2 regions of the Butyrivibrio sp. AE3006 genome follow, and region 1 is predicted to be linked to the other one. Evidence: a T-box and tRNA genes for the amino acid it is inferred to sense, from the RefSeq annotation. Region 1 holds a T-box; the other holds one or more tRNA genes.
What was found. A T-box is a leader RNA that pairs with one kind of tRNA and senses whether it is charged. The one in region 1 lies ahead of ileS (isoleucine--tRNA ligase), so its partner is inferred to be a tRNA-Ile.
Positions count from the first base shown of each region.

Region 2: it has a tRNA-Ile gene. The T-box ahead of ileS (isoleucine--tRNA ligase) is inferred to sense a tRNA for this amino acid. The anticodon was not compared.

Region 1 covers NZ_AUJJ01000010.1:10,454-26,824, forward strand. The annotation lists gene G603_RS0106355 (phosphatase PAP2 family protein) at 1-492, shown strand, start outside; gene G603_RS0106360 (hypothetical protein) at 485-2,008, shown strand; gene G603_RS19500 (MBOAT family O-acyltransferase) at 2,100-3,398, shown strand; gene G603_RS0106370 (hypothetical protein) at 3,457-4,479, shown strand; gene G603_RS0106375 (glucosyltransferase domain-containing protein) at 4,510-6,000, shown strand; T-box leader at 6,100-6,331, shown strand; gene ileS (isoleucine--tRNA ligase) at 6,370-9,561, shown strand; gene G603_RS0106385 (hypothetical protein) at 9,751-11,730, shown strand; gene surE (5'/3'-nucleotidase SurE) at 11,757-12,476, shown strand; gene deoC (deoxyribose-phosphate aldolase) at 12,566-13,225, opposite strand; gene add (adenosine deaminase) at 13,284-14,270, opposite strand; gene G603_RS0106405 (cytidine deaminase) at 14,294-14,725, opposite strand; gene G603_RS0106410 (ABC transporter permease) at 14,811-15,743, opposite strand; gene G603_RS0106415 (ABC transporter permease) at 15,743-16,371, opposite strand, start outside.
Region 2 covers NZ_AUJJ01000022.1:14,517-30,887, forward strand. The annotation lists gene G603_RS0111885 (phosphotransferase) at 1-342, shown strand, start outside; gene G603_RS0111890 (TIGR00730 family Rossman fold protein) at 366-902, shown strand; gene G603_RS0111900 (hypothetical protein) at 1,069-1,326, shown strand; gene G603_RS0111905 (zinc-ribbon domain-containing protein) at 1,994-2,278, shown strand; gene G603_RS0111910 (MFS transporter) at 2,468-3,796, shown strand; gene G603_RS0111915 (GNAT family N-acetyltransferase) at 3,793-4,554, shown strand; gene G603_RS0111920 (DUF2087 domain-containing protein) at 4,623-5,174, opposite strand; gene G603_RS0111925 (hypothetical protein) at 5,184-5,558, opposite strand; gene G603_RS0111930 (aminopeptidase) at 5,546-6,559, opposite strand; gene G603_RS0111935 (WYL domain-containing protein) at 6,653-7,639, opposite strand; tRNA gene G603_RS22390 (tRNA-Ile) at 7,927-7,999, shown strand; gene G603_RS0111940 (DUF2828 family protein) at 8,034-9,506, shown strand; gene G603_RS0111945 (RNA-splicing ligase RtcB) at 9,638-10,855, shown strand; gene G603_RS23160 (AlkZ-related protein) at 10,989-12,104, shown strand; gene G603_RS20220 (NUDIX hydrolase) at 12,405-12,986, shown strand; gene G603_RS0111960 (winged helix-turn-helix domain-containing protein) at 12,996-14,195, shown strand; gene G603_RS0111965 (PaaI family thioesterase) at 14,192-14,644, shown strand; gene G603_RS0111970 (hypothetical protein) at 14,786-15,004, shown strand; gene G603_RS22395 (hypothetical protein) at 15,187-15,369, shown strand; gene G603_RS0111980 (hypothetical protein) at 15,540-16,115, shown strand; gene G603_RS20225 (alpha-hydroxy-acid oxidizing protein) at 16,243-16,371, opposite strand, start outside.

The DNA of each region.
Region 1 (16,371 bases):
CTTGTTGGTATTTCAAGAGTCTCTGTTGGTGTGCACTATCCCACAGACGTGCTTACAGGCTGGTTATGCGGCGCGTTGGTTGTTTTCGCTGTTCCTTTTATAATGGACAAATTCGGCGAAGAGAACAGATGGAAGGTCAACCTGGTTTTCTTTCTTATAGCCAGTATTGGAATATTCTATTGTAAAACAGAGGATTATTTCTCCGGGCTTGGAATCATGGGCGGCTTCTTCCTTGGAATAGAGATTGAAAAAAGATTTGTGGATTTCAAAAGTACCACAAAGCCTGTTCATTGCATTGCCAGATTGCTTGGCGGTGGGGCACTTTATTTTGTACTTAACAAGCTTTTGAAAATGCCATTTTCCACAGAATTTTTGACATCAGGAACGACAGCGGCGTACCTCGTCAGATCAGCTCGTTATTTCATTGTGCTTACATTTTTGATTGGTATTTATCCGTATGTTTTTCGTTTTGGGGCAGGCAAAAATGAATAATACTTTTTCGAAAGTACTCGATGTTTTATTAAAAATAATGTTCGTGACAGGCTTCCTGATATTTTTTTGTGCGAATGTCTTTCATTATACAGCCAGGATGGATGGCGATGTCGCAGGAGAAGCGATACTTGCAAAAGAAATATCGGACAATAATTTGAGAACGCCGGATAGCTGGTTTATCAGCACGGAGGAGAGGGTAATATATCCGGCTAACCTTGGGGCGATAATATATCATTTTTCGGGGAATCTTAACGTTTCTATGGGGCTTGCATGTTCAGTGTGCGGGCTTCTCCTCATCATTTCAATGATTGCGTTATACAGGAAGGTTGGAATGAGTAGTATTGCTGCGTGGTGTGCTGCTGTTATTCCTTTTGTCCTAACGCTCAATGTCCATGACACATTAGAAATGTATATTTTATATGCCGGCTATTATTTTCCGGTTCTTTTCGCATTTTACATTTATGGAATCTTTCATGCTGATTTTATTGAGGGAAGAATCCCTGTGTTTAATCTGATTATTTCCGTGGTACTGTCCATTGTGCTGGGAATGCAGGGAATGCGCGGACTTCTGATGGTCTTTTTGCCATATACCTGTGTAGAGATTCTTAGAACGCTTATTATCCTGATCAAAAAGAAAAAGTGCCAGTTAAAGGAATTATTCCCGCTTTTTTGGTGCTGTTTCCTGGTAGTAATATCATACGTTTCAGGTAAATTCTTATCAGAGGGAGTATCCAGTACTTCAAGAAATTTAAGAAACGGCCCTGCCAAACTTGTGAATGAGGTTATTCCCTCTATATTTGATCTTTTTGATACAAATGGAAACCTGGTGTATCTGTTGGTTGTTGTGGCAGTTTGTCTGATAGCTGTTTGCTTTTCTGTTTATGTATTTATAAAAAAGATGCCACAGAAGTCTGCATTTTTCTGGGCAAGTCATTGGATGTCATTGTTTGCAATGGTTGCAGCCATGGCTTTTACAACCTTTGATGTTTCATCAAGGTATTCTGTATTCCTGTTTTTTGCGATAGGAATGTCAGTTGGAATTACGCTTGATAATATGGAATCCCAAATGGTACTGCGAAATATTTTTCTTGCGATAATAATTTCGTGTACTGTGTTTTCATCATCAAGCGTGTATATGAACCTGATAAAGAACGACAATTCTAAAGACTCTGTGTACGTTAAAATCGTGGACTGGATGGTAGAAAATAATGTTCATAGAGGATATTCCACTATGGATTATGCAGGGATTATAACCCTGGCAGGTAATGGGAAGACCGAAGTTTGTCAGATAGATATGACGAACCTTTGCGCTATAAAATGGCTAAGCAGTGCAGACTGGTATCCGCCAAATTCTGATGCCGGAGAGAGAGTTGCTATTATCACAACGGACAATACGGATGAGAGTTTCCTTAAATACATTGATGAGAATAATCTTTCTGGCATTATTGAAACCAGTACGGATATGCAGAAATTCCATTGCTATATTCTTCAGGAGAATCCTGTGAGGTTAGATTAATATGCTTGTATACACAAAGCTTTTTGGGGCCTTCTTTATATGTTTATGTATATTATTATGTCTGGTCTCATATTTGATAAAAAATGATATTTTGAGGAATACCTTTTCAAGACTTATTCTTCTGTCCGGCAGCGTTGCTTTCTTTTTGTATTCCGGAAAAAGCTTTATCTGGTTCTATCTGTACCTGATAATTATCACCTATATTGGCGGACTGTGTATATCCAAAACAAAGAGATCCTTCTGGATATTTACCCTGCTTTTATTTGCGCCGCTTTTGGCATATAAGCTTTTAAGCTGGAGTAGCAGCAATATTATTCAGCCGCTTGGCATTTCATTTATCACATTGCAGAGCTATACATATTTTTACGCTCTTTATAAAAATGAGATGGAGTGTGAGAAGGGCATAGTTCAGGTGGCTCTTTTTGTGTCATTTTTTCCATGCCTTTCCAGCGGGCCAATAATGGATGCTGGAGTTCTTTTGCCACAGTTTAAAAAAATCAGATCCTTTGATTATGAAAGAGTTACAGATGGTATAAGACTATACGGCTGGGGACTTCTGAAAAAGCTGGTGCTGGCGGATAATTTAGCGTTATATATAAGCGGCGTAAAAGAAAATGCTCAAAGTGCTGAGCATGCAGGAACAGCACTGCTTATCACGGCGCTGTTATATTCATTTCAGCTGTATTTTGATTTTTCAGGATATTCAGACATTGTAGTTGGATGCGGCAAAGTGATGGGCTTTGATCTGACCCGTAATTTTAACCATCCATATCTGTCAAAAACAGTGGCTGAATTTTGGAACAGGTGGCATATTTCACTTAGTGGATGGCTAAAGAAATACATATACATTCCTCTTGGCGGCAGTCGTGTAAATGTGGTAAGAATCTACGTTAATACCATGATCGTGTTTTTGGTGAGCGGCTTTTGGCATGGAAACGGTGTGACATTTCTGGTATGGGGAATACTGCACGGCCTGTTTGTCTGCATTGACAGGGCACTAAAGAAAAAAGGCTATAAAGGAAACGTCTTTATCACATACATGGCAGTATCCTTTGCCTGGATATTCTTTGCGGCTCCAAGCGTAAGCTCCGCAGTTAACACGATTATCTCCTTTGCAGGAATTCCAAATGAGATAAAGCTACTTGCTCTTGGCGAAATTGGCAGTCTTAGCAGTTTGCTTTTGATTCCGGAAAACTGCAATGTTTTACTGATACTTTCAGGCCTTTTTATTTTTGGAGTAATCAGCCACATCACATATAAAAAGGATGGAAATGAGATAGTAAAGAGTCTTAATCCTATCATCAGATGGTGTTGCTACTATGCACTGATCATGGCGATTTTGCTGTTCTCGTGCACGGAACAGGTTAATTTTATTTATAATCAGTTCTGAATATGTATAGAGCTTGAAATATGACAGAGAAAATAGTTTCCAAAGGAGGAGAGTTGGGATGAAAAAGCTTTTTCTAAAGCTTTGCTTATGTCTCATTCCGGTCTTTTTGTATCTGGGTCTTTCATACTATATAGATGTATTTAATGTATTTCATTACCGGAATATCAGAATTACAGAGGCTGCGAAGAATGATAATTACATAAAGACCAGGTATGTGATAGAGAATCCCACAAGGTTTAATGCCTTTATTTTGGGATCATCAAGAGTCGGGAATCTTCCACCTGACGGACTTTTGCAGGAATTGGATGACGTTTCCTTAAGCTGGTATAACATGACCTACCCTATGGGATGCCCGAGGGATAATTTAGAGACAGTTAAGACATTTTTGGCCTCCGGCGTGGATGTAAAAATGGTTATTGTGGGAATAGATGAAATATCCATGTACAATACCTATTCATCCAATTCAGGCGAAATGATTGAGAAACAATATCAGGAGTATGCGAAAAATCCTGCAAGATTCTTCTATGACTATTTATTAGTAAGACCGCAGATGTCCGTGTTTAAGGATGTCCTGACTCAGGATGATGAGGACAGGGACAATGTCAGATTGTTTTATGAATATGGCGTAGAAAAAAGGAATCTTTCAATTGAAGAACCCACAGAAGAAAGGAAGATGGAATCATCTCTTGGATGCGGTGCATTTAATGGGGATGAGGAGTTTGAAGGTATTTGTGCTTTAAGAGACTTGGCAAGCCTTTGCGAACAAAACGGTATTGAACTTAGAGTTTTTACCTCTCCAATTTTGCAGACGACTTATACAGAGGCAGTATCAAAAGGATACTTTGATTTTCTAAGAGCTGTTTCACGGGAAATAGAATTTTACAATTTTTCCGGGCTAAATAAATACACTACAGACATGAAGTATTATTTTGATGCTTCTCACTATAAGCCCTATATCGGAATGATTATTGAGGATAGTATTTTTAGTGACGAGAAAAAGGAGTACCATGAATTTGGCGGCTATATTACAAATGAAAATATAGATTCGCTGCTTATGTATTTGGAAGATCAGATGAAATGACAGATATAAAGCAAAGAGGATAATAGTGTTATGAATAATAAGCGAAATTATCGGAGCGACATTGTAACATCATATTTATTGACATTTATTCTTGTTGTTATTGCGTATCAGGGCTTTTATCGATTTGGATTTGAGTCTGACACCATGACTCATTATCTGAATCCTCTTATAAATATAGAATCAAAGCTCGCATATACAAGATATATTTCATACCTGGTGGAAATCGGCCTTTATAAATTGGGTTTTATTCTGCCGGAGCATTACAGATTATCATACATTTTCTTTTTGTTTTTCACAGCTACAACTGCCTTTATATATCAGCAGGCTATTATAGGCAGGATCAGAGAACAGAGAGTGGAGATGGATCTTGCTTGGGAATATCTTGGAAGATTTATTCTTTCGCTGCCCCTTATCAGTACTTTATACTCGGAATATTTCATGTTTCCTGAGTGCTTTGCCTTTAGCATAGGCGTTTTGTTTTCTGCAATAGCTGTCTATATGTATTCCAGAAAAAAATATTTTGGTGCCGTAGTTTTCCTTCTGATGGCTGTGTTTACTTATCAGGTAACGGTGATGCTAAGCGCTATTTACGCCCTTTTATTTGTTGTCATCGATGAGGGCTACGCCCTTACTGCCAGAATGTTCAAACGAGGTCTTTTTACATCGCTTTGCTGCATAATGGCAGGAATTATTAATCTTATAACATCAAGAGTGGTATACCGTTTACGTATAATTACAGACCTGCCCAAGACTCTTAGGCATGAATCATTATATGAAAGACTTGCTCATATTCTGTATATACTAAAAGCATTCTTCTTTAGCGGAAACGGACTTTTGCCGGTGCGGTTTGCTAATCTTCTGGTAATAATCATAGCAATAGCGCTGATGGTCATTTGCAACATTTATGAAAAGCCGGAGATATTGACTTTCTTATTTGCAGGATTCATTATGTTTTGCCTGGCTATTGTAATTCCGCTTATTCAGGCAGATACGCCAAGAGTTATCTTTGTGCTGTACGCAGCTCTTGGATGCTTTGTTTTCCTATCATTTGCTCAGCTTGATGGAAAAGCTGTCGCGGTAATGCAGGGAGTAATATTGTGTACTGTACTGTTACAGATTTTTTCCAATCAGCAGATAGCAGTTAATCATTACATCTCAAATGCTGAGGATATCGCATGTGCAAGAGCTGTACTTAGCGCAATAGATGAGTATGAAAAGACCACAGGTACAACTATACAGGAAATAGCAGCCTGCGAGGACAGTGTATCCCTCAACTATTTCGATGATGTTTATTACACGGTGGGTCAGATAAATGAGAGAGTAATGCACAATGTCCCCTACAGTCTTCTAGAGTATGTAAATAAGCTGGATACCGGAACCACAGACCTTAGATTCAGGAAAAGCAAAATGGACGGGATTGATGTCAGGGAGGCTTATTTTGCAGGAAAAGAGTGGGACAGCTTCAATGTGTACGAGCAGCTGATTATGGATGGAAATACGGCTTATTGGTGCATATATTGATATCTTCTGATGTTTTTTAGGAGAAAGCCTGCAATAGTGAACGAAAAATAATATCTTGACTTTTTTTAATGTCATGAATAAAATTATGGATAACTGAATAGAAAAGCTGTGACGAAGACAGTACATTGTTTTGAAAGCTTCAGAGAGCCTGCGGGTGGTGCGAGCAGGTGCGAGTATGAATTTTGGAAAATCACTTCTGAGCTGCGTAACCGAACTATCTAAATCAGTAAGTTACGACGGAATCTCCCCGTTATGGAGAATCATATAAAACCGTAAATTCGGGGAGTATGCGTAAACAGGTGGTATAGCGAGTTTGACCCTCGTCCTTTTTACAGGACGGGGGTTTTTTAGTTTTGAAAGGAGTTTCAGATGTATAAGAAGGTTGACACTGATATGAATTTTGTCGCCCGCGAGAAGAAGATTGAGCAGTTCTGGAAAGATCAGGACATCTTCCAGAAGAGCGTAGATACACGCAGCCAGGGCGAGATGTATATGTTCTATGATGGACCGCCGACTGCAAACGGTAAGCCCCACATCGGACACGTACTTACACGTGCGATCAAGGATATGATTCCGAGATACCGCACAATGAAGGGTTACACTGTTCCCCGTAAGGCAGGCTGGGATACTCACGGTCTTCCTGTAGAGCTTGAGGTTGAGAAGCTCCTTGGTCTTGACGGAAAAGAGCAGATTGAAGAATACGGTATGGAGCCTTTCATCAAGAAGTGTAAGGAATCCGTATGGAAATATAAGGGAATGTGGGAGGATTTCTCCGGCACAGTTGGTTTCTGGGCTGATATGGATCACCCCTACATCACCTATGATGATAACTTTATCGAGTCTGAGTGGTGGGCTCTTAACGAGATCTGGAAAAAGGGTCTTCTTTACAAGGGCTTCAAGGTAGTTCCTTACTGCCCTCGCTGTGGCACACCTCTTTCTTCACACGAGGTTGCTCAGGGCTATAAGACTCTTAAAGAGCGCACAGCTGTTGTTCGTTTCAAGGTTAAGGATGAGGATGCATACTTCCTTGCATGGACCACAACACCCTGGACACTTCCTTCAAATATCGGCCTCTGCGTGAACCCTGATGAGAAGTACATCAAGGTTAAGGCAGCAGATGGCTACACATATTATCTTGCAGAAGCTCTTGCAGATACAGTACTCGGCAGTTTAGCGAAGGAAGAGGGCGAGAAGGCTTACGAAGTTCTTGAGACTTATGTAGGTACAGACCTTGAATATAAAGAATATGAGCCTCTTTATCAGTGCGCTGCTGATGAGACAGAGAGACAGCACAAGAAGGCATTCTTCATCTATTGCGATAACTACGTAACAATGTCAGATGGTACAGGTATCGTACATATCGCTCCTGCATTCGGTGAAGATGACGCCCGTGTTGGTAGAAAATATGATGCTCCTCTTGTACAGATGGTTGACGGCGAAGGAAAGCTTAAGCCCGAGACACCTTTTGCAGGCTACAGATGTAAGCCCACTCAGAAGGAAATGGATGAGGGCGCTATCAGTGCAGATCCCGAGGTACTTAAGGACCTTGATAAGAGAAGCCTTCTTTTCTCAGCACCTAAGATGGAGCATGATTATCCTCACTGCTGGAGATGCGGTACACCTCTTTTGTACTATGCACGTTCTTCATGGTTCATCAAGGTTACAGCAGTTAAGGATGACCTTATCAGAAATAACCAGGAGATCAACTGGATTCCTGAGTCAATCGGTAAGGGACGTTTTGGTGACTGGCTTGAGAACATTCAGGACTGGGGTATCTCCCGTGACAGATATTGGGGAACACCTCTTAATATCTGGGAGTGCGATGACTGTGGACATCAGCTTTCAGTAGGATCAAGAAAAGAGCTTGCTGAGCTTTCAGGAGATCCTTCTGCTGAGACAACAGAGCTTCACAGACCTTATATCGATAAGTTTGAGATCACATGTCCTAAGTGTGGCAAGAAGATGCACAGAGTTAAGGAAGTTATCGACTGCTGGTTCGATTCAGGAGCAATGCCTTTCGCACAGCTTCACTATCCTTTTGAGAACAAGGAGCTCTTCGAGAAGCAGTTCCCTGCTCAGTTCATCTCTGAGGCTGTAGACCAGACAAGAGGATGGTTCTACTCACTTCACGCTGAGGCTACTCTTCTTTTCAACAAGCCTGCATTCAAGAATGTTATCGTTCTTGGTCTTGTACAGGATGAGAACGGACAGAAGATGAGTAAGTCCAAGGGTAATGCGGTTGATCCTTTCGAAGCACTTGAGAAGTACGGTGCAGATGCTATCAGATGGTATTTCTATACCAACTCTGCTCCCTGGCTTCCTTCAAGATTTGCAGGTAAGACAGTTCAGGAAGGACAGAGAAAGTTCCTTGGAACACTTTGGAACACCTACGCATTCTTTGTACTTTATGCAAATATCGACGGCTTTGATGCTTCAAAATACAGTCTTGAGAAGGATAAGCTTACAGTTATGGATAAGTGGATCCTCTCCAAGATGAACACCATGATCGGTGAAGTTGATAAGAACCTTGAGAATTACAGAATACCTGAAGCTGGTAAGGCTCTTGATGCATTTGTAGATGACCTTTCCAACTGGTATGTAAGAAGATGCCGTGAGCGTTTCTGGGCTAAGGGAATGGAGCAGGATAAGATCTCTGCATACATGACTCTTTACACAGCTCTTGTAAACGTATGTAAGGCAGCAGCTCCAATGGTTCCCTTCATGACAGAGGAGATCTATCAGAACCTTGTAAGAACAGGTGATAGCACAGCTCCTGAATCAATCCATCTCTGCGATTTCCCTGCAGTAGATGAGAGCTTCATCGACAAGGATCTTGAGGAGAACATGGATGAGGTTCTTCAGATCGTAGTTCTTGGACGTGCTTGCCGTAATGCAGCTGCTATCAAGAACCGTCAGCCTATCGGACAGATGTATGTTAAGGCTGAGAAGTCTGTATCAGAGTTCTATCAGGAGATCATCGAGGATGAGCTGAATGTTAAGAAGGTAGTCTTTGCTGATGATGTAAGAGACTTCACAACCTATACCTTCAAGCCTCAGCTTAAGACAGTAGGACCTAAGTATGGTAAGGTTCTTGGCGGAATCAAAGAGCACCTTAGCTCACTTGATGGAAACAACGCTATGGATGAGCTTAAGGCTAACGGAGCACTTAAGTTCGAGGTAAACGGCACAGCTGTTGAGCTTACTGAGGAAGACCTTCTTATCGACATGGCTCAGAAGGAAGGCTTTGAGAGCACAGAGGATCATGGAATCACTGTTGTTCTTGATACAAACCTTTCAGAGGAGCTTCTCAACGAAGGCTTCATGTATGAGGTTATCAGTAAGGTTCAGACCATGCGTAAGGATTCCGGCTTCGAGGTTATGGATCACATCAAGCTGTCTGTAAATGGCAATGAGAAGATTGCTTCAATTGTTAAGGACAATGCTGATTCAATCTCAACCAAGGTTCTTGCTACAGAGATCGTATATGACAGCAATGTGGCAAATTCCAAGGAATGGGATATCAACGGCGAGACAGTAACAATCGGTGTTGAAAGAGTATAAATCATAATGCTTGACGAAGTTTTCAGTGTCTATTAGAGTAGTTTTGACACAGAAAACGAGAACAGAGCTTTATTCATAAGCGCCTTTCTCTTTTTGAGGAAGGCGCTTATTTTATATTGTGCTATGAAGTAAAATATAGATAGGCATAGGATGAAAATCCAAATCGGCTCTGTTGAACGGGAGTTATATATGAATGAATCCAAGGTAATGTCAGGATACTCGATTATTTCATTATTATTTTTGATAATAGTCGCATCCTTTCATGATATTAAATATGTGGCCGCAGCCTTTGCGGTATTAATATATGCAGTCTGCTATATAAGAAATTCTATGAAGGCTTATGATAAGAGGCTTTTAATTCCGGGAGTCGTCATAGTTGCACTTGCGGGAATACATTTTGTGAGTCTTTGGTCTAATCTTGTATTTCTTCAGAAAATTTCAGCAAAAATCCATATCACAGCCGGAGTATTAACTTCCATTGTGGCAGTAATATGCGGAGTTCTCGCCATAAATGGGGTAGTGCTTTTGCTTCATATGATACGGGACAGCTTTAAGGGCGGATTGGAAAAAATAAAAGAATCCGCCAAAGAGCTAAAGAAAAGGGACAACCGCAGGATCATTTTGATGTGCATGGTTTTCGCTATCAGTATGATCACGGTGATAGCTATCAAGAAGAATTATCACGTTGATGAGATGCTAAGCTATGGCCTTTCCAATCATACAGAGGGATTTATGATGACCCTTGATGAGGGCGTAAAATATGTTCCTTCAGATACTCAGTTTATAAAATATCTCGGAGTAAGCACTGACCATAGATTTGATTATGAGAATGTATTTATAAATCAGGAAAATGATGTTCATCCGCCTCTTTATTACAGCATTCTTCATACGATAAGCTCGCTGTTTCCGGAGAGCTTTAGCAGATGGTATGCAGGCATTATAAATATTGTTTTTGGACTGCTATCCCTTATTATGCTGGATAGTCTTTTGAGAAAATTTCTCGATGACAAAAGGGTTATGGCGGTAATACTATGTGCCTTTGTAATTTCAGCAGGAATCCTTAATGCCATTGCGTACTTCAGAATGTATATTGTGGCGATGTTTATATGTCTTCTTCTTTTAAACGAGATCGTGGATGGAGACAGAAGTAAGAGTAACGATTACCATTTTTATGGGAAACTTTCTCTTACACTGCTTTGCGGAGCGCTTACCCATTATTATGTAACAATATATGCAGCGCTTCTTTTCACCACCTTTGGAATAATATTGCTGATAAAAAGAAGATTCACAGATGTTCTTGGAATTATTTTATCCGCTTCCGCAGCGGCATTATCTGCAATAGCCATTTTCCCCGCAATGCTTACCCACATGTTTGGTGGCTATAGAGGAAAAGAAGCCTTGGAGAGTATCGCATCCTCCGGAGAAGGAATGCTTTCAAATTTTAAGCGGCTTCTTACAGTAATAAACGGAGACTTCCTTGGTAGTCTTGGCGTTGTAGTTCTTGTTTTGGGACTTTTGGCAGGAGTTATTTTTATCATCAGAAGCAGAGAGGGAAAAGAGCAGAGTTTAGAGACTACAAGCGGAGCAGCTCTTTCAGGATATGTTTTGCTGATTGTTCCAACAGTACTCTACTTTTTTGCCATACTTAAAATAGCCCAGGAAAGTAAGCCAAGCCCCAGATATTTCTATCCAATATACGGTATAAGCTTTGCTGTTTTATTTTTACTGATATATAAGACTGCAGGTGTTTTGGGTGGCAAGTTGAAATTGCAGATTTTTGCAGCCTCTGCCATAATTATTTCTATAAGCGGAATAGTGACTTCGAACTGGTCATGTTTATATTTTAATACAACGGAGCTTATAGAGTTTTCAAAAGATAATAGTGATCTTGACTGCCTTGTGGTCTATGACACTAAATGGAAAATCCCTCCGGCCTACGAGGAGATTAAGAATTTTAAAAGTGTTACATTTGTCAGAAACGATCACTTGGATACAGTTAAGGATATAGAGATCAGCACAGAAGACAGGCTTGCGCTGATAGTAGTTGGTAAGCCTGATGATAGTTATATTCAGACGGTGATTGATGCGCTTAAGGTGATAAACAGTCAGACCTTGATTGGAACAGCAAGTAATGAAGTAAAACATTCGCTGTATTACCTTGAGAATTAGAAACTGCAATATTTGGGAGGATGTGGATGAGAAAAATACTTATTACAAATGATGATGGAATAGATTCTGAGGGTATCATAAGGCTTGCTAAGGCTGCTCTTGAGTTTGGCGAAGTATGGGTGATTGCCCCTGATTCCCAGAGGAGCGCCGCTTCCCACAGTATTACCTTAAGGCACGGCATTGATATCTATCCCCATGATTTCCCTGTTGAAGGTGTAAAAGCATTTTCCTGCAGCGGAACTCCCGGAGACTGCGTCAGAGCAGGAAGCCTTAGTGTAATGGATGAAAGACCTGATGTAGTCCTTTCAGGTATAAATTTTGGTTACAATGTGGCATCTGATATCCAGTATTCTGCCACCGCAGGAGCTGCATTTGAGGCTGCTTTCCAGGGCTATCATGCAATTGCATTATCAGAAGGCTTTAATGGGTCTCACGAGGTCACAGATCACTATTTAAGGGACATGCTTATGGATGCCCTTGAGGTGGATCTCGACTATGGAGAAATCCTGAATATCAACTTCCCTGATTGTCCAATATCTGAATGTAAGGGCGTAGCTAAGGGGGTTAAGGTATCTCGCAGAGCTTTTTATATAGACAGATACAAGGTCATAGAGGAACTTGAAAATGGCGGCAAAAGATATATGGTAGATGGAATCTATCACGCTCATCCGGAGGAAGGAACAGACTACGGCGCAGTCCTTGATAACATGATCGCCTTTGGAAAAGTAAATAATATCGGAACATAAATAAATTAAAAAGCCATACCTCAGTTCAGATTTGGAACTAAGAGGTATGGCTTTAATTATTCTATATAGCTGTATTTAGCCTTTGGTAATTAAAGGAGATTCTCATCCTTAACGATCTTTACAACGCGGCTTGTACCGAGTCTGTCAGCACCAAGCTCCATGAATTTCTCAGCATCAGCGATGCTTCCGATTCCGCCTGCAGCCTTCATCTTTACGTCAGGACCGATGTGCTTTGCGAAAAGCTCGATATCAGCAAAGGTAGCACCTGCTGTTGAGAAGCCTGTGGAAGTCTTGATGTAGTCAGCCTTAGCTTCTGTAACAAGCTCGCACATCTTGATCTTCTCTTCATCTGTAAGAAGGCAGGTCTCGATGATAACCTTAAGAATGTTGTTTCCGCAAGCAGCCTTGATCTCTTTGATTTCATTGAGAACATAGTCATAGTTCTTAGCTCTGAGCTCACCGATATTGATTACCATATCGATCTCATCAGCACCGTTAGCAAGGGCATCCTTTGTCTCGAATACCTTTGTAGCTGTAGTCATGTTTCCGTTAGGGAAACCGATAACTGTGCAAAGCTGTACCTTATCGCCAACGTACTCCTTAGCACGAGCGATGTAGCAGGGAGGAATGCAGATAGATGCTGTGTTGTATTTAATAGCATCATCAGCGATCTCTTTGATCTGATCCCATGTAGCTTCCTGCTTTAAAAGTGTGTGGTCGCAGTGATTCAAAATTGTCTTAATATCCATTTTTTATTCCTTTCAATAATTGATTATATATGTGTACCGTTAATGGAAAATGTTGTTTTTATATAGCCCACTTTTTAAGGAGCTTATCCTTTACATCATCGGAAGTAAATGCCATATCTACGGAATCCTCATAGATTCTGCGGACAATATCTTCATTTAATCCAAATGCTTTATCAAGCTTTTCATACTCTTCAGTACATGTAATATTGCTAACTGTTCTGTTATCTGTATTTAATGATACAGGAATGCCGCACTCCATGAACTTAAGAATAGGGCAGTCCTCGATATGAGGATAAGCCTTTGTCTGTATATTGCTTGTAGGGCAGATCTCAGTTCCGACTTTGTTACTTCCGCAGAACTTCATGAGGTCAGGATCCTTAATCATTGCTATTCCGTGACCGATACGTTTTGCACCGAGGTCGATGGCGCCTGTGATATTTGATACAATACCTGTTTCGCCGCCATGTATTGTGTAAGGAAGTTCAATTTCCTTGGCATATTTGAAGAGGTCAGCGTACATGGAGATAGGATAGGCAGCTTCATCACCTGCTATATCGCAGGCTACAACACCGCTTCCAAGCATCTCTCTTCCGATCTTAACGACGCTCCTGTTAACCTCTTCATCAAGGCCTCTCATGGTGCAGAGGATGATGCCTGTCTCTATATCAAAGTCATTTCTTGCACGGCTAAGACCCTTTTCTACAGACTCGATAATGTCTCTAAAGGACATGCCCTTTGAAGTAGAAAAAGCTGGAGCAAAGCGCACCTCCAGGTACTTTACGTTTTCTGTGGCAGCATTTTTTGCAAGAGCATAGGATGACTCTTCTATACCCTCAGCATCCTGAAGACAGTGATTTGGAAGATCGAATCTCTTAAGGTATTCTGCAAGACTCTCACAGGAATCAGGAACCTGCATAAGATCTGCAAGTTCGTCCATCTCATAGCTTTCACCCCGCTCTGCAAGGAGCTTCTGCGATGTTAAAAGATCAAGAGAACCATCCAGATGACAATGTAATTCAATTTTTGGTACTGATTTAAAGTCCATTTTTACCTCTCTGTATTTCAGTATTAATAGTTTTCAAGAAAACTCATATTCCTGGGACCAAAGCCAAGAGGAAGAAGTTCAGAAAGCTTGTGAACCTCAGTCTCTTCAGGGTTATCTGTACCAAGAACCACATCGAAGGTCGTAGCATCAACAAATTCGTTTATTACCTGTCTGCAAACTCCGCAGGGAGCACAGATAGGAAGATGCTCTGCATTGTCAGGACCTCCCACGATGGCAATAGCTTTGAATTTTCTTTCGCCTTCACTAACAGCCTTGAATATAGCTGTTCTTTCAGCGCAGTTGCTGGGGGTGTAGGCTGCATTCTCTACATTGCAGCCGGTGTATACTTTATCATCTTCTGTCAAAAGAGCAGCCCCTACAGCGTGATGCGAGTAGGGGGTGTAGGCAAATTTTCTTGCCTCCAGCGCCTTTTCGACTAATTCATTATATGTCATATAATCATTTCCTTATTTCTTTAGAATAATTACCGTGCCAGAAGCCGGGAAAGCTTGTGGCACGGATAAAAATGTTCTATATAGATTAGCGTGATTTGATGTAAGGCTTACCGTTTGCTGCGGGAGCATTAGCTTTTCCTACAAAGAGGATAAGAGCGATGATGGTTACCACATAAGGGATCATTGAGATCAGGTTGGGTGAAACAACATTTCCCTGGCTGGCAAGAGCCTTGATTCCGTTACATACACCAAATATAAGGCATCCCTTGAGGGCACCTTCAGGTGAGAACTTACCGAAGATAACAGCAGCGATAGCAATAAAGCCCTGTCCTACGATAACTGTAGGTCTAAACTGTGATACTGTAGCCAGTGTTACGAAAGCTCCGCCAAGACCTGCAAGGAATCCTGAAAGGATAACACAGATATATCTTACAAGATATACGTTGATACCAAGGGATTCGCAGGCTTCCGGATGTTCTCCGCAGGCACGAAGGTGTGCGCCGAATCTTGTTTTGTAGAATACGAACCAGCAGATTCCTGCAACTACAAATACGAGATATGCCATTGAATAAACGTTAAGTACGTTACTTCCAAAGCTTCCTGCTGCAAACATGTTGTTGAACATCTTAGGCAGCTTAGATGCTGAATCGATAGCCGGTGTATCAGATGAGTTGTACAGGATCTTGCAGGCAAATACAGCAAGACCGGGGCCAATGAAGTTAATGGCTGTACCTGCGATAGTCTGATCTGCGTGATAGGAGATACATACTATTGCATGGATGAGTCCAAACAGTGCGCCGGCAAGTCCGCCTACAAGGAAAGCGATGATACCATTATGAGTAGTAAGAGCAGTGATAGCACCAACAACAGCACCTACTGTCATCATTCCTTCAATACCGATGTTTACAACGCCGCATCGCTCTGAGAAGCATGATCCAAGAGCTGCAAAAAGAAGCGGAGGTGTAGCTATAAGTGTTGCATTTATTAATAATCCGAGATTCTGAATAAGTATATTCATTATTTTGCCTCCTTCTTCTTAGAAAGATTTAAGAGCAATGCCTTAAATACATGAGCAATAGCTATGAAAATAACTACACAACCCATTATGATGTTGATGATTTCTGAAGGAGCATTTATAAGTGTAAGCTTTGATCCGCCGTACTTCATGGCGCCATAGAAGATACCTGAGAAGATAACTCCGATGGGGTTTGAACCGCCGATAAGAGCAACTGTGATACCTTCAAATCCGTAGCCTTCCTGGCTGGCAAACTGTGCAAGACGTCCACCCATACCCATGGTCTGAACAGCACCGCCAAGACCTGCAAGCGCACCGGAGATACCAAGTGCTGTAAGGATTGATTTATCGGAATCAATACCTGCGTACTGAGCTGCGAACTTGTTGAAACCAACGGCTTTAAGCTTGTAACCAAGAGTTGTCTTTTCAATGATTATCCATACGACAACAGCGAGAACGATAGCAATGATGATACCTGCATTTGCTGCGGAGCATCCTGTAAGAGCGATTATGCTCTTAGGGAAAAGAAGTCTTGCAGATTCATGCAGATCCTTTGTTGCTTCACCGCCGCCTACCTTGTGAAGAATTTCTGTGTTAACTGCGTAGTTTGAAAGGTAATAAGCGATCCAGT
Region 2 (16,371 bases), on a different contig from region 1:
AGCAAGGATGGAAAGGTGATGTTTGTCGATCTGGATGACGCCGGAATTGGCAGTAGATATCTTGATCTTGGGTGGCCTTTCATCATGCAGTTTGTAGACTTTAATCATGATACCGAAGAGATGAATTATCGCTTTGATCTGGCTAAAAGCTTCCTTAGAGGATATTACGGCGAAGAAGAATTGACGAAAGAAGAATACGATCTGATCTTTTTAGGCGCAGAACAGATGCACATTTCATACATGCAGACTTATGGTCCATATGCTGTGGATTCATTATGGAAAATCCTAAATTTCGGCATAGATCAAAAAGAAACCTTGTGGGATATGATTACTTGTAAGTAGCAATATCAGGAGGAAAGATGCTGATGAATATTGTGGTATATTGCGGGTCAACAAGTGGGAATAATGAGAAGTTCACAGAGTCAGCAAGGACACTGGGCAAATGGATAGGCGAAAACGGACACACTCTTGTTTACGGCGGGGCCAGCAAAGGCCTCATGGGAGCTGTAAGTGACAGTACTTTGGAAGCAGGCGGCAAAGTTATCGGAGTTCTCCCCGACGTTCCACAGATTCAGGAGAGGAAACATCATGGCCTTACTGAGTACATAGAGACTGCCACCATGGCCGAGAGAAAAGCAAAAATGATCGAGCTGGCAGATGCTTTTGTGGCTCTCCCCGGCGGCATTGGAACCCTGGATGAAATCACAGAAGTAATGGCTCTTGGGAGTCTTGATATCACTACCTGTCCCATCGTCTTTTTCAATACAGACGGATATTATCAGCCATTTAAGGGCGTCATTGATAATGTCATAAATAACGGCCTTGGACAGAAGGAGTACTTTAGAAGGGTTCTCTTTTCTGAGGATATGGAAGAGATAGCGGAGTTTATAAGCAAGAAGTGATATCATAGATTTATCAAATTGATGCTGGAGTTAGTGCTTGGGGCGATAATGTGGTAAGTGGTAATGCTAATGCTAATGCCGGGATTGATGCTGAGGCAGTACCTGGTTTTTTTGCTGTTGTGGCTATTTGGTTTAGCCTTGTTGAGGCTTTGGGGGAGAGCTTGTCATGAAAAACATCAGACATCAAGTGGAAGAGGATTATTTTACGCAGACATATTTTGGCGTCGAAGACGGGAGAGACTATATAACAGTCTCAGTCAGGTGCCCATTGGAGTTGGCGAAAGACTACGCGGCAGCAGTATTGAAATGCAAGGCTGAAGATATCAAGGTCATTTCCGGTTTCTGGTATGCAGACGACGAGGATCTGTACGATAAAGACCCAAAGATCCCTTGCAGCAGAGTCCAGGTGTTTTATAGGGGATGAAGAAAATATTGAAGAGATATTATAAAAGAGTATAAATAAGTGAATAATAATATTTGGTTTATCAAGGCGGGAAGAAATTCCTGCCTTTTTCAATGGAAAAATATTGCAGAAAAATAACGCAGGAAAAGAAACTAAAAATCCATTTAATTATCCTTTAAGCCGCAGTTTACGAGGGTTTTAGATATGTGAGGGATAATAAATATATATCATGGAATAGTATGTGTTTATGGAGTTGGATTGGCAGAAAGGCAGTCACGCCTCTATTTTGGGAAAAATTAGAAATTCCTCTGCGCGAGAAGCCTGTTTGAGCTTGTGATGAGGGCAGCCGCGCCTCTATTTTGGGAAAAATTAGAAATTCCTCTGCGCGAGAAGCCTGTTTGAGCTTGTGATGAGGGCAGTCACGCCTCTATTTAGAGGAAAATTAGAAATTCCTCTGCGCAGAAAGTCTTTTTGAGCTTGTGATGAGGACTGTCACGCCTCTATTTTGGGAAAAATTAGAAATTTCTCTGCGTGAGAAGCTTGTTGAAGCTGATGATGAAGGTAGTCACGCCTCTATTTAGAGGGAAATTAGAAATTCCTCTGCGCAAGAAGATTACTTGAGCATACCTGGTCCCTAGATATAACTATTCTGAGAGCGTTTAAGGAAAACAGGAATCTATGCTATTGAATGTTTACAAGAAAGGCAGGTGTTTATATGAATTGTCCTAATTGCGGTCTTGATTTAAATGGTCATGAGAGATTTTGTCCTAACTGCGGATATGGCCTGAAAGGTGAACAGTACAGAGCGCAGGTTCCTACGCAGGCGCCTGCGCCGGATAATAGTGAAATATTGGCAGAGCTTAAGCGAATCAATATGCAGCTGGAAGACGGAAACAGGCAGAGAGCTAAGCTTGCGGATGCACTTGGACAGCTTATTTCCAGCGGAGCATTGTTGAACTTTTTGAAGAGATAAATTGTATTATTCATAGTATAACTAGAAAAAGAGCATCGCTTCGGCGATGTCCTTTCGTTTATGTGAGGAGCATTTATAAATTATTAGTCTCAGGGTATGGGGTATTGAATTAAAATGGACCACCTCGTCCCCCAGGTCCAAAATAATGTAGTATGATATTTATAGAAAGAAGCGAAATGGGGGGTCAATATGCATTCTGATTCTAAAAAGAGTACAGTATCGTTCTGGTCATTCGTGTGGCTACTGGGACTTGCCGGACAGCTTTGCTGGAATATGGAAAACCAGTGGTTTAACACCTTCGTGTATGCAAAAATCGCAAAGGATCCGACTATTATCTCGTGGATGCTGGCAATATCTGCCATGGCAACAACAGTCTCCACATTTTTATTCGGATGCATATCCGACAGAAAAGGAACCCGAAAAACGCTTATATCAGTTGGGTATATTTTGTGGGGAATCTTTACAATTCTTTTTGGAACAACGGAATTTCTGAGGAATCAGGAAAATCAAAATGCTTCCATCATAGGTGTTGCATTTGCTGTCATTGCAGCTGACGCAATCATGAGTTTCTTTGGTTCCATGGGAAATGATATAGGTTTTAACGCCTGGATCAACGACTACATGACTCCGGAAAACTCAGGAGCATTGGGTGCTGCTCTTGCAGTTCAGCCTGTCATCGGAACGATCGCAGGAACAATTCTTGGCGGTCTTCTTGTGGGTGCAGATGACAATTACATGCGACTTTTTGTGGTAATTGGTGGAAGCGTGATATTGCTCGGATTGTATTCTCTTTTTGGAATGAAGGATGCCGAGTCTCTTCGCCCTTCTGTTAAGGGAAGCTTTTCACAGCAGTTTTTCTCTATTTTCAATATAAAAGAATACTTAAAGCACAGGGAGCTTGTCTTCGTAAACTTGATGCTGGCAGTTTACTTTATTTCTTTCAATGTTTATTTTTCACATCTTGGAAACTTCATGATCTATTATCTTGGCTTTACGGCTGATACTATGGGCCTGATCGAGGGCGTGGGGCTTCTTATCGCCATGTTTACGACCATTCCTGCAATTAAGCTTATTCAAAAAGGAAAATCAGCGCTGATAATTTTGGTAGCTATCATTATCAATTCCATAGGCCTTTTAATAATCGGCCTGCTTGTATCACCCACTAACGTTGATCCTTCCACTATCTGGAATCCGCATCTTTTGGCAGGTGTGCTGTTTGTAGGCATCGGATACATGCTGTTTTTGCAAACCATCACCGTTTGGTCAAAGCGCCTGTATCCTGAGGATTCAAGGGGCCAGTTTGAAGGTATACGTATTATTTTCTATGTCCTTATACCCATGGTGGTTGCTCCGCTTATCTCCAATCCCATCATAAAAAGAAGCGGCGAGTTTGTGGATGAGTACGGCTTTACAGAGTATCTTCCTACAAACGCAGTGTTTATTGCAGGATTTGTCGTAGTTCTGTTAACCATCATTCCGCTGTATTTTGCACAAAGAAAGAGTATGGAAAAATCATGAAAAAACTCACAGACTATGGAAAAATAAGTCGCCTGACTGATCAGATTAGCGTTGAAAAACCATATCCGCTTTCAATACTGGAAGGGATTCAAAACGGCGAAATATTTGTGGATGATGTGGACTCGCCAAAGGTTGCACTTATCTGGCACTATTGCGGGTTTGCCAACATCCTTGGCGACTACAATGAGAGATTCATTGAAGAAACTGTGTCAATGATGCGAAAACCACTTGATGGTCACTCGGGGCGTCTGGCGCTGCAGGCAGAAAACGATCTGAAGTTGCAGGAGATGATACTGAAAACGCCGGGAGTTTCTAAATATGATCGATATATTTTTGAATTTCGTGGAGAGAAAAATGTCACAGCACCCGTCACAGGATTAAAGCCCAAAGAAATAAACGCAGATAATTACGACTTGATGAGGGGATGGATAGTTCCGACATTTTCATGGGAGAACAAGAATGCCTTTTTGGAAAAAGGATTTGGATATTTTTTGATCGAAGACGGACGTATGGCAGCTTGTGCGTTTTCTGCCGGAGTCTCAAAGGATTATGTGGATATCGGAGTGGAGACGGCAGAAGAATGCCGGGGAAAAGGATATGGAAAAATCGTTGCTTCGGCAATGGTAAAAGAAACGCTTCGAAGAGGAAAAACACCTTCATGGGGCTGCGATACGAGGAATGAAGCATCCATGAAAATAGCCTGCTCTGTCGGATTTGAAATAATCGGAACACATCCATGGTACAAATATGAAGGTTGATAACATAAATAGTTCCACAAGTAGTAGTTTTTGTAATAACGGATGAATATGTTTCACTTAAGTTACCTCTAGGACCATCTTTTATATTGATTCTTATCGCGAACCAGAAGTTTTTCTGCGACCATATCGCGACGAAGCGTACAGAAATCGTCATGAAAATCAGCGATGATGATATTCACTTCACGCTCTGTGTAACTGCGGTCAGGCTCAAAAGCTTTAGCGATTTCCTCAAGAACAATGCGTTCTTTTTTTCGCTGGGTAGGAATACTTTTAAGTTTGCCATATTCAAAGAAGCTGTCTATTACCTTTTTTCTGTAGTTTTCGTCTCGCTCTGCCTGCAGATCTTTTTCCTCTGACTCTTCCCTAAGGATATCAAGAATTGATACATTAAAGACCTCATCATTGATGGAGTAAATGGTATAGTACTGTTCCTTGCGCGATTTCACGGCTCCAACGTCCACAAGCTTTTTCAGGTGAAAAGAGATTGTGGCAGGGGTGAGGCTTAATCGCTCGGAGAGGCGCTCTACGTACATTTCCTCCTCGATGAGAGACTTTAAAATCTGTATTCTTGATTTGTCTGCAAGACATTTGAAAAGAGCAATTGCCTGTGATTCAGTCATGCTACCTCCTTAAAAGAGCTCGTCAATCTTTTCCAGAATCTCGGAAACCGCGGAAAGCTTGGCTTCTTCGATCAGAATCTTGTAACTGTCATCATGAGCTTTGGCCTGCTCCAGGGACTTCTGCCACTGGCCTGTTATGTTTCCAAATGTTGATAAAAAGGTATCTTTAACATTGCCGTCAGAAGCTTTCTTGGTCGCTGCTCCAAACACGGCTTTGCAGATATCATAGATATTGGATTTGGCCTTTAAGATGTTGCTCTCGTCCATCCTGTCCTGGGATGCCAGATCCTTGACCTCTGCCAGCACTAAGGCCTTTTTCTCATCAAGAAAATCAAATAATTCTTTTTCTTTCTCGTTCATCAGATAATTCCTTACTCTTTCCAAATAAATTCTCCGTGGCCGATCAGATCGTTGTGGAAGTCAGCCTCGTTAGTTCCTCCAAACATTGTGTTATCGCCAATGCCAAGATGGAAGGTGCCTATCATTTTTTCATCCAGAACTGCGCAGCCGCAAAGGCTTGTAACTCCGGGATTCATGCCAAATCCAAGCTCGCAGACAGTGACGTTTTCAGGGCCGAATTTTTCAATAAGGGCGTTAAGTTCATCGTTGTTTGAGCTTGTAATAACGCCATCTTTTATGGAGAGTACAACCTTGTCGAAATCATGTCTGGCTCTGGGGTTCTCCGGATCAGGGAGATATATCTTTTCAAAGAAAATCTCACCGTTTGTCTGATTCTCCATGGGTGCGATGTTGATCTCACCGCAGGGAATATCACCGTCTCCCGCATCAATATCCCATGATCTGTCTCCGAATGAAATTTCGAGGCTGTAATTGTCACCGGTTTTAATTGTAACACCACTGAAACGGCTGTTGGCAGATTTGAGTTCCTCGCATTTCTGTCTGAGGGAATTATAATCTATATCCATTGCAGCTTCCATGCGAGCTTTGTAATCTTCAGGGGCAAGGCCCTCTTTTGAAGCCATAACCTCAGTGGGAACGCGAAGCTGAAGCATCTTCTTTTTGGATGCGCATGTCTGGAAAAGTCTACCCATATATCCGCCGAGAAGTCCCATTTTTTCAGGATCAAGCGGCTTGGTAAGAACGCCCACAGGTCTCTCCATAAGGTCGATGATCACATCAGCATCTTCGTACAATTTGAAAAACTTGTCGCTATAGGTGTGCTCGGTGGCATTTTCATTGATAAGCTGACTAATACTGAGGTTCTGTACCACCATTACCGGTGTTGCGCCGGCAGCAGCTATCTCAGCCTGAAGAAAACCAATATCCTCACTGAAGCTGTCATTCATCCAGTACTGAATAAGTACAAGGTCTCCGGTTTCTATGCTTGATGCAGCGACTATTTTTTTATATGTATCTCGTTTCATAATATCCTCCTCACAATTTCTAATTAGATGATTATCTAAATATAAACACATCTATTATTTTTGTCAATATAATATTAGTGAGGAGAGGTTTTTTTATTTACTATATTCTCTGAGGGCATAGTAATAGTATTTGCGCAGATTTTCCTTAAGTGAAGCCGGTTCTATTACTATGGCATCCCTTCCAAAACGCTTGAAGTATTCTTCAAGCTGCAATTCGGGCCAGTCAAAGTAGTAGAGGTCGCCGTCTATCTTTGACACAAGAGGCCTGTTCTTGGTGACAACCTTAAATTTTCTAACTCCATATTTATTTAATTTGATGACAGCAGATACCGTTTTCGATACTGATTGAGGGCTCCGGATAGCTTTTCCCTGGAGCTCTTTTTGCAGCTCTGAATCAATTTCAAATTTATCTGATGTTACGAAGGCGCTCCTGATTCTTGAGATTCTGAAGGTATGCGGAGTGCGAGTACGGGCATCGCAGCACAGAAGGTAGTTGCACTGTTCTTCTTTAGAAGGCGCAATAAAGTAAGGCTCCACAGCAAAGGATTTGTCATCCTCAGAAGATGTTGTTGTGAAGGTGAGCACACGACTTTCCTTAAGCGCTTTTTCTATATCTTCGTAGGTATCCTTAAAAATGATGGATTCTCTCTGGCTCCTTGGAATGGACAGATATGAATTGAACATGTCCTTAAGATACTGCGAGAGGGAAGTATCACGTAGCATGTTGTTTTCTATAATTCGAATTATGTCATAGGATGATCCGCTGACAGTCAACGTAACAGCTATATTTTTGGAACTGGATATCCTATCGTTCTTTATGTATGTGCTGACGATTTTGTCTGCCAGATGGGCAGCATCTGCATCAGATATGGATGTCATCTCTGTGAGATCGCTCATTATGTTGTTTAACAGAGCCTCGCTGTCATGCCTGTATTGATCGAAGTAGTTGACGATCAGGATTTTCAGGAAGGCATTGAGGTTTACAGTTTCATCCTTCTTAGTGAATTCAAAAAGCTCTGCATCGTTAATAAGTCTTGATCTTGTATCCTCGGATAAATAAATTTTATATTTCTCAGTCATGGCACGCCTCTTAAATGGGGTTGTAAAAATAATAAATATCTATGTGTTTTGTGGGTCCATTGTATCATATTGGGGTTGCGATATGTATGCTAACTGCATCTTTTTATATCCAATTAACTGGGCTAAGATAAAATCACAGAAAGGCAAAAGACACATACAGCAATTTGGTTGGCACAGTCGGATTTCGGTTCGGCTTTGTGGGTTCAAATCCCACCCTTCCCTTTTGGGGAAGTGTGTCTTGTAAGGCTGAAATACAGTAATCAAATAGATACGAACAGCAATAATTCCAATGGTTCGCTACATGGTAGCACCTGGCTTATAACCAGGCATTCGATGGGTTCGAATCCCATCACATATTTAAAGGTTGTATCTAGTGGATTAGGAGGAAAAGAAAATGTTGGAGTTTTTAAAGAAGGAAGCAAATAAAACATATACAGAAAACGGCGCAGTTACTTATGCATCCACTCAGTCTGAGTGCCTTGATATGTTTGCGACAATCGGTGCCCTTAGAAATGCTTCTGAGGATGATATAGTTTGCAGATTCATTAAGGCGTATGCAGAAGATGCTGATCTTGCCATGAAGATGCTCTTTTTTGCAAGAGATATCAGAGGTGGTCTTGGAGAGAGAAGAGTGTTCAGGGTAATCCTTGAGTACCTTGCTATGACTGAGCCTGAATCTGTAAAAAAGAATATTGAGAACGTGGCTGAATACGGCAGATTCGATGACCTTCTTGCTCTAATTGGTACTCCTGTAGAGAAGAAAGTAATGGCTTACATTGCTAAGACTTTAAAGAAGGACATCGAGATTATGAACGGTTTTCAGGAAGAAAATGAAACTGTTTCACTTCTTGCCAAGTGGCTTCCTTCCGTTAATACAAGCAATAAGGAAGCTGTAAAAAATGCAAGAAAGATCGCAAGAGCCATGGGCATGACTGATGCCGAGTACAGAAAAACATTGTCTGCGCTCAGAGCACAGATCAGAATCATAGAGAATAATTTAAGAGAAAAGGATTACACCTTCGATTATGAAAAGCAGCCTTCTAAGGCGCTCTATAAGTACAGACAGGCTTTTTTAAGAAACGACCAGGAAAGATATACAGCTTTCATAACAAAGGCAGAGGCTGATCCTTCCATCATGCATACAGGTACACTTACTCCTTATGATGTTATTGCGCCTGTGATAAAAAGAGTAGCATTTTCAGAGGACGAAAGACATGCCATGAATGCCACGTGGAATGCTCTGGAGAATTATGCTGGTGCCGAAAATTCACTTGTTGTAGTTGATGGTTCAGGTTCTATGTACTGCGGTGTAAATCCGCTTCCGGCAGCAGTTGCGCAGTCACTTGGCATATATTTTGCTGAGAGAAATACAGGCGCTTTTCATAACCATTTCATAACCTTTTCCACCAATCCCAGATTAGTGGAGATAAAGGGAAGAGATATTGTGGAAAAAGTGCGTTACTGTATGCGTTTCAATGAATGCAGCAATACGGATATAGCCAGAACTTTTGCGCTTATTCTCAGAACTGCTGTAAAGAATAACCTTACACAGGCAGATATGCCGGAAAAGCTCTACATCATCTCTGACATGGAATTCGATTACTGTGCGGGTAATGCGAATATGACCAATTTCGAATATGCCAAGGCTGAGTTTGAGAGATATGGTTATAAACTTCCTCAGATAGTTTTCTGGAATGTGGAGAGTCGAAACAGTCAGCAGCCAGTGAAGATGAATGACAGAGGAGTGGCGCTTGTTTCAGGCTGCAATCCTCAGATTTTCTCCATGTTAAAAGAAGGAAATCTTGAGCCATACAGATTTATGATGAGTGTCCTTTCATCAGAAAGATATGATAGGATCGTTGCTTAAAGGATGAATGGGCTGGCAGAATGGAGCTGACAGCCATATATAAAAGGTGCATACAGCAATGAACTACATCGACTGTCAATCGAACAATCTGCCCCGAGGGGGCAGAGGCACCTTGCAAAGAGGAAAAAATAATGAACACAATTGAGATTAAGGGAAAAGTAAATACAGCCATCTGCTACGCCAAGGTAGTGGAGGATGAGGCTATAGAGCAGATCAGAAGAATGTGCGATTTTCCCATGACAGAAGGATCAAAGATAAGAATCATGCCTGACGTCCATGCAGGAAAGGGCTGCACTATCGGCACGACCATGACCATCAAAGATAAAGCAGTACCCAATGTTGTGGGCGTGGACATCGGATGTGGCATGTACACAGTTAACCTTGGCAAAAATCCAATCGACCTTGAAAAGCTTGATGCGACGGCTTTTCTTATACCTTCCGGAAGAGATGTGTGGGAGGGGAGAACAGAGAAGTTCGACCTCACAGAGCTTAGATGTTATCGAATGCTCAAAGAGACAAAGCGTCTCGAGAGATCCCTGGGAACACTTGGCGGAGGTAATCATTTCATCGAGGTGGACAAGGCAGCAGATGGAACTCAGTACCTTGTGATCCATTCCGGTTCCAGAAATCTTGGCAAGCAGGTGGCAGAGTACTACCAGTCACTGGCAGTTGACCTTGATAAGGGTATCGGCGAGTATTTTGAGGCAAGGGATGAACTTATCAGAACTTATAAAGAGCAGGGGAGACGCTCTGAGATTCAGGCTGCGTTAAAAGAGCTTTATAATAAAAAGTACCATGAATATCCCGGAACCATGCCTGCTGATCTTTGCTTTTTATCAGGAAAATATCTTGATGACTATCTCCATGATGTTGAGATTTGCCAACGTTTTGCCAGAAGAAATCGTGAAAAGATGGCTGAGATATTGGTGGAGAAAGCAGGACTTGGAGGTGGAGAGGCTTTTCATACAATCCACAACTACATCGACACAGATGAGATGATTTTGAGAAAAGGCTCAATAGCTGCACACAAGGGAGAGAAGGTTCTGATTCCAATAAACATGAGAGACGGATCTGTGCTTGCTGTGGGAAAGGGCAATCCCGAGTGGAATTACTCTGCGCCTCACGGTGCCGGAAGAATAATGTCCAGAACCGCCGCAAAGAACAACCTTTCCATGGAAGAGTACAAGGAGTCCATGAAGGGGATTTTCACATCATCTGTATGCGAGGCCACAATCGATGAGGCGCCTATGGCCTACAAGTCACTTGATGACATCATCGATGTAATAAAGGAGTCTGTAGAGATAGTTGATGTGATGAAGCCTATTTATAATTTTAAGGCAGCTGGATGAAATGGGACTTCGCCGCTATGGACCGATAAATAAAGAAAAAATTGGGGGCATATTTTTCAGAAATGGATAGTATGCCCCTTTTTTGTTGGGATATAATAGGTACAGCGACGAACCGGTAAAGAGGGGGAATTGTATGGAAAATGTGAACGGAAACTGGATAATGTACGGTGTGGACTGGGATGACCCGGAGTGTCTGCGCACGGTTCAGGATGCAATAAACTACATAAATGAAGTAGGATTTCTGCCACTTTTCAAAAATGATATTCCGGGATTTTCACTGGAGGAACGCACTGTTCCGGGCTACTGGTGGTGCGGAGATCCCAAGGTTGATCCCTGGGAGTGGCGAGAGATCATCGCCAGAAGCGGCGAAATTGCATATGGCAAATTTTTTGAAAAAAAGGCCGGCTTTATCTCTAAGGAATGGCTACCCTATTTCGTCAATTTCAGGCGGGATGGCTATGACTTTGATGCTCTTTGGGATGATGAGAAGGCATCAAGAAAACAGAAAAAGATAATGGACATCTTTGAAACTGAGGATGAAATATATACCAACGAAGTCAAGTTAAGGGCAGGTTTTGGCAAAGGTGGAGAGAAGGGGTTCGAGGGAGTAGTCACAGACCTTCAGGCAAAAACCTACCTCTGCGTAAAGGACTTCAGACAGAGGAAAAACAAAAAGGGCGAGTACTACGGCTGGTCCATCGCGGTGTATGCAAAGCCAGAAACTCTCTGGGGATATGACTTTGTCACCTCCAGATATGGTGAGACGCCTGAAGAATCAGGGAAGGCCATAGAAGAGCACATAAAAGAAATATTCCCCATTGCATCCAAAAGTCAGATAGCAAAACTATTAGCTGGATCAGGATCATCGACTAAAAGCAAGAAGGCTCGTGCTCCTAAGGAATGGATCATTCCTGCCAATCCCAAGTACTATGACATAGTTCACGCATTTGATAATGCTGAGGAGATAGACTGGAAGCAGGGAGCAGGAATCATAACCGAAGATACGGTTTACGTGTATGTTGGTGCTCCTGTGTCTGCGGTAATGTACAAGTGCACAGTCACTGAAACGGACATCCCATATGACTACTCGGATAAAAATCTGACCATAACAGCACTTATGAAGATCAAACTGGAAAAAAGGTATCCAGAGGATAGTTTTACTTTCCAGGTTCTTAAGGACAAGTACGGAATAAATGCAATCAGAGGGCCTAGGGGAATAACTGACAGCTTGAGTGATGCGCTAAAATGAATCGAAAAGTATGTATACTACAAGGCTAATGACAGCTTTATGAAACTGTGATAATGTACGATCTCTTCCCCCTCACATATGGTCATAACGACGCACAAAATAAATCTGTATTGAAAGCAAAACTTTAAATCACACGAGCATACTATCATCTAATGTCCAACAAATGTCCACAATAGCAGTGATAGTTATTCAAAGGGATTACAATTGGGAGTATACGATTCATAAATGAATGGTATGCTTCTTTTTTGTTGGCTATAATAAGTGAAGTGATAGAAATAGATATAAGGTTAAGGTGTAAAAATGGAGTTCTTTGATATTACTGATGAAAATGGAACGCCTACAGGCGAGACAGTTAGCAGAAGTGAGGCCCATGATAAGGGAATATTGCACAGGACTGCTCACATTTGGGTTGTTAGAAAAAAGGGTGATTCATGGCAGGTGCTGCTTCAGAAACGAAGCGCTGAGAAGGAATCATTTCCTTTAATGTATGACACATCTTCTGCCGGTCACATTCAGGCCGGGGACGAACCGCTGGAATCAGCACAGAGAGAGCTGTTTGAGGAGCTGGGAATCGACGCAGGCGAAGATGATCTCACATTTGCCGGTAAGTTCCATATAAACTATGAAATGGAATTCCATGGAAAGATGTTCAGGGACAACGAGGTTGCCTTCGTATATGCTTATGAAAAACCTGTTGATGAGACTAAACTTGTGCTTCAGACAGAGGAAGTGGAAGAAGTAAAATGGTTTGATATTGAGGAAGTACGCAAGGGCTGTGAGCACCGCGATGATACTTTCTGTGTACCGACTGAAGGACTTGAAATCATTACGGAATATCTCAAAAATGGACCACCAACCCCGTCCCCCAGGACCAAAATTTAGAGGAAAGCGATGATAACAATTTCAAAACAACAAGCCAGACAGTTTATTCTTTCAAAGCAGGGACTGATTGGGGCATATCGTTTTAAGGGAAAAGACGGAGCCTATGATTATGTCAGGCAGGCCGGATGTATTCAGTATGATCCGGTGGATGTCTGCGGAAAAAATGCCGAGCTCACATTGCAATCCCGGGTTAAAGGCTTCAAAAAATCCATGCTTCAGGAACTCCTATATGAGGACAGAAAACTCATTGACTACCCGGATAAGGAGCTTTCCATATGGCCTGCACAGGACTGGCCGTATTTTTCTTCCTACAGGGAAAGGAGCCTTGAGTTGGGACGTACCTTCGAAGGATTAGAGGAACTTAAGGAGCAGGCTATAGCGTATATCGATGAAAACGGCCCAGTTTCAAGCGACATGCTTCCGATAGAAGGAGAGATTTACTGGCATTCATCAATGCATTGGAGCGGCAACTGGGACAAAAAATCAGCTGCTGCAAGATCCGTTCTTGAACAGCTATATACTGATGGAGAGCTCGTTATTCACCATAAAAAGGGAAGCCGCAAGTTCTATGATCTGGCGGGAAAACATTTGCCGGAATCTATTTTGAATGCTGAGAATCCCTGCGGAGATGATGAGAGTTTTTTATGCTGGCGAGTACTTAGAAGAATCGGTGCGGTTGGCCTTCTTTGGGACAAGAATAGTACAGCTTTTCTTGGGCTAAACATTAATGCCGAGATGCGGAAAAAGATATTGGCAAGGCTTACGGATGAAGACAAAATCTGTCCTGTTATGGTGGAAGGCATGAAAACCACATTCTATTATCTTTCTTCCGACGATGCCCTGATGAAAAAAATAATTGAAGGAAGTGCGGATCTAAAACCCAGGATGTCGTTTATAGCACCACTTGATCCTTTAATGTGGGACAAGTCACTAATCCTTGCGTTGTGGGATTTTCAGTATTCTTGGGAAATATACACACCAGCAGTAAAGCGTAAGTATGGGTACTACACCTTGCCCATTCTTTTTGGTGAAAAGTTCGTGGGAAGGATAGAGGCTATTCCAGACAGGAAAAATAAGATCCTTTCCGTAAAAGGATTATGGTGGGAGCCGGGAATCCGGAAAACCAAAAAGCTGGACGCAGCACTTTTAAGTACACTGAAAGCGTTTAGCAAATTTAACGACTGTATTTTTGATGAAGGAGTATCATGAGAAAAGCAAGAACAGAAAAAGAAAATGCGATCAGAGAAAAGATAATCTCTGAACTATATGCAAATGAGTATAACAAGTTCATTGGATTTGAAGTGCTGGAGCTAAGTCCGACCTACAGTAAATCCAGGGTTAAGTGCGATGAGAGACTTCACAACACATACGGAAGCATTCATGGCGGAGCGCTGCTTTCTTTTGTTGATGTCATGGCGGGTGCTACAGGAAGCATGAGCGGTTACTATGTGACGACGGTTTCTGCTAATCTGAATTTCCTTTTGCCTGCAGTGAATACGGAGTATATATATTGTGAATGCATGAAGCTGAAAACAGGAAAACATATCCTGGTATTTGATATCAGAGTGACTGATGATAACGGTAATCTTCTTGATAGCGGTGAGTTTTCATTCTTCGCCAGCAAGGTACAGGTACTTGGGGATAACCTAAAGTTTTAGGGAGGATCTTTCCGGCGAAACTGAGATTGTATTTTTGAAAAATAAATAACCTCTAAGCCGGAAGAATAAAGTGCTTGTCTGATGAGATTGGTAGTATAATATTTTTATCGTTATTAAAACATCGTTGGAGGAGGAACAAAAATGGCAGACATAGCAGGAATTCTCAAACAGATTAATGGTAACAAAGAGTTAATGGCGCAGATAGCCAAGGCTGATCCGGCTCAGGCCAAGGAGCTTTTCAAGAAAGCAAACATTGACGTGGACGAGTCAGATATCAAGAAGGTACAGGCTGCTGTAGCAGATGGAAAACTTGATCTTAACGATATCAAAGATCTCGCAGGCGGATTATTTAAGAAATGATTTCAGCGGAGCGGTACGAAAATGTACCGCTCTTATTTTTTGATATTAAAAATTATATAGTGGGAGGATTATTGGACTCGATTTTCTGTATCATGGAAAATGAGGGAAAAGCCAATAATCCTCCCTTTTTATCTATTTATCTTTTTTTACAAAAAATCTTAAGAAATCGAGGGCAAAATTCTATGTTTATTGACACCGTTAACAATTTCATGACCAGCTTCTTGGCGCAGTTCGGGCTTAAATGGGACTTTTTTTATTTTATGATAGGTTATATGAGTATCATGTCACTTTTGGATTATTTCTATGAGTTTAGAAAGGAAATGGATGAAGAGGATGAGGAAGATACCTTTTTTCATAGACACTGATCTGAGGTACTGCGATTCAATGTAAATTGTGGGCTTTATTTTGGCGCGCCTTGATACTACAATTACTGATGGAGCAAAAACTTGATGTTAGGATGAAACAATAGGTAAATGAAGACTAAGAGTTATGAAGATTTTGCAGTCTGGATTAATGAGAAGTGAAGGAAAAAAGTATGAAGAAAAAGAAACTTCTGGTGGTATTCCCGGGGATTGGATATCACTGTGATAAGCCGCTTTTGTATTACGGCAGGAAAACAGCAGCTGAAGCCGGTTATGACGAGGTTATAAATATCGGCTACAGTTGCCCTGTTCAGAACATTCGCTGTGATAAGGAAAAAATGAGGCAGGCCTTTGATGCTCTTTATGCGCAGGCTAAGGAGAGTCTTAGCGGCGTAGCTTTTGATGAATACGCAGATGTCATTTTCATGTCTAAGAGCATCGGAACCGTAATTGCGGCTGCATTTGAAAAAGAGTATGAGATAAAGGGCGTAAGACACGTGCTTTACACGCCGCTGGCAGAGACTATCGAGGTCCTTAATGGGGAAAAGAATATCGACGCGATAGCATTTATCGGCTCAGACGATCCCTGGAGCGATGTTCCTAAAGTGGTAGAGATGGCAAAGAGACAGGGGATTCCAATGCACCTCTATGAAGGTGTTAATCATTCACTTGAAGGAAAAAACACTCTTGAAAACATCGAGATACTTGGGAAAGTCATGAAGAAAACTAAGCATTTTATAGAAAAATAATGGGAGGAAAATGATACTTGAGGTGCAAGTATCACAGAGAAATTTGTTGGTATAAAAAAGAAATGGTTATGGCAGGTGCTCATGAAAGGGAGTGAGTACCTGCCAATTTATGTCTAAGAGAAATTTTTTAATACTCGTATAAAGCTGAATCATCAATGTCTGAAACCTTTGCAAAGCCGGTATTGCTCATGATGTATCGAAGCTCGTTTCCGATTTCTGTAAGGAATTTTGAAACGCCGGGAGCTCCGTCTTTTTC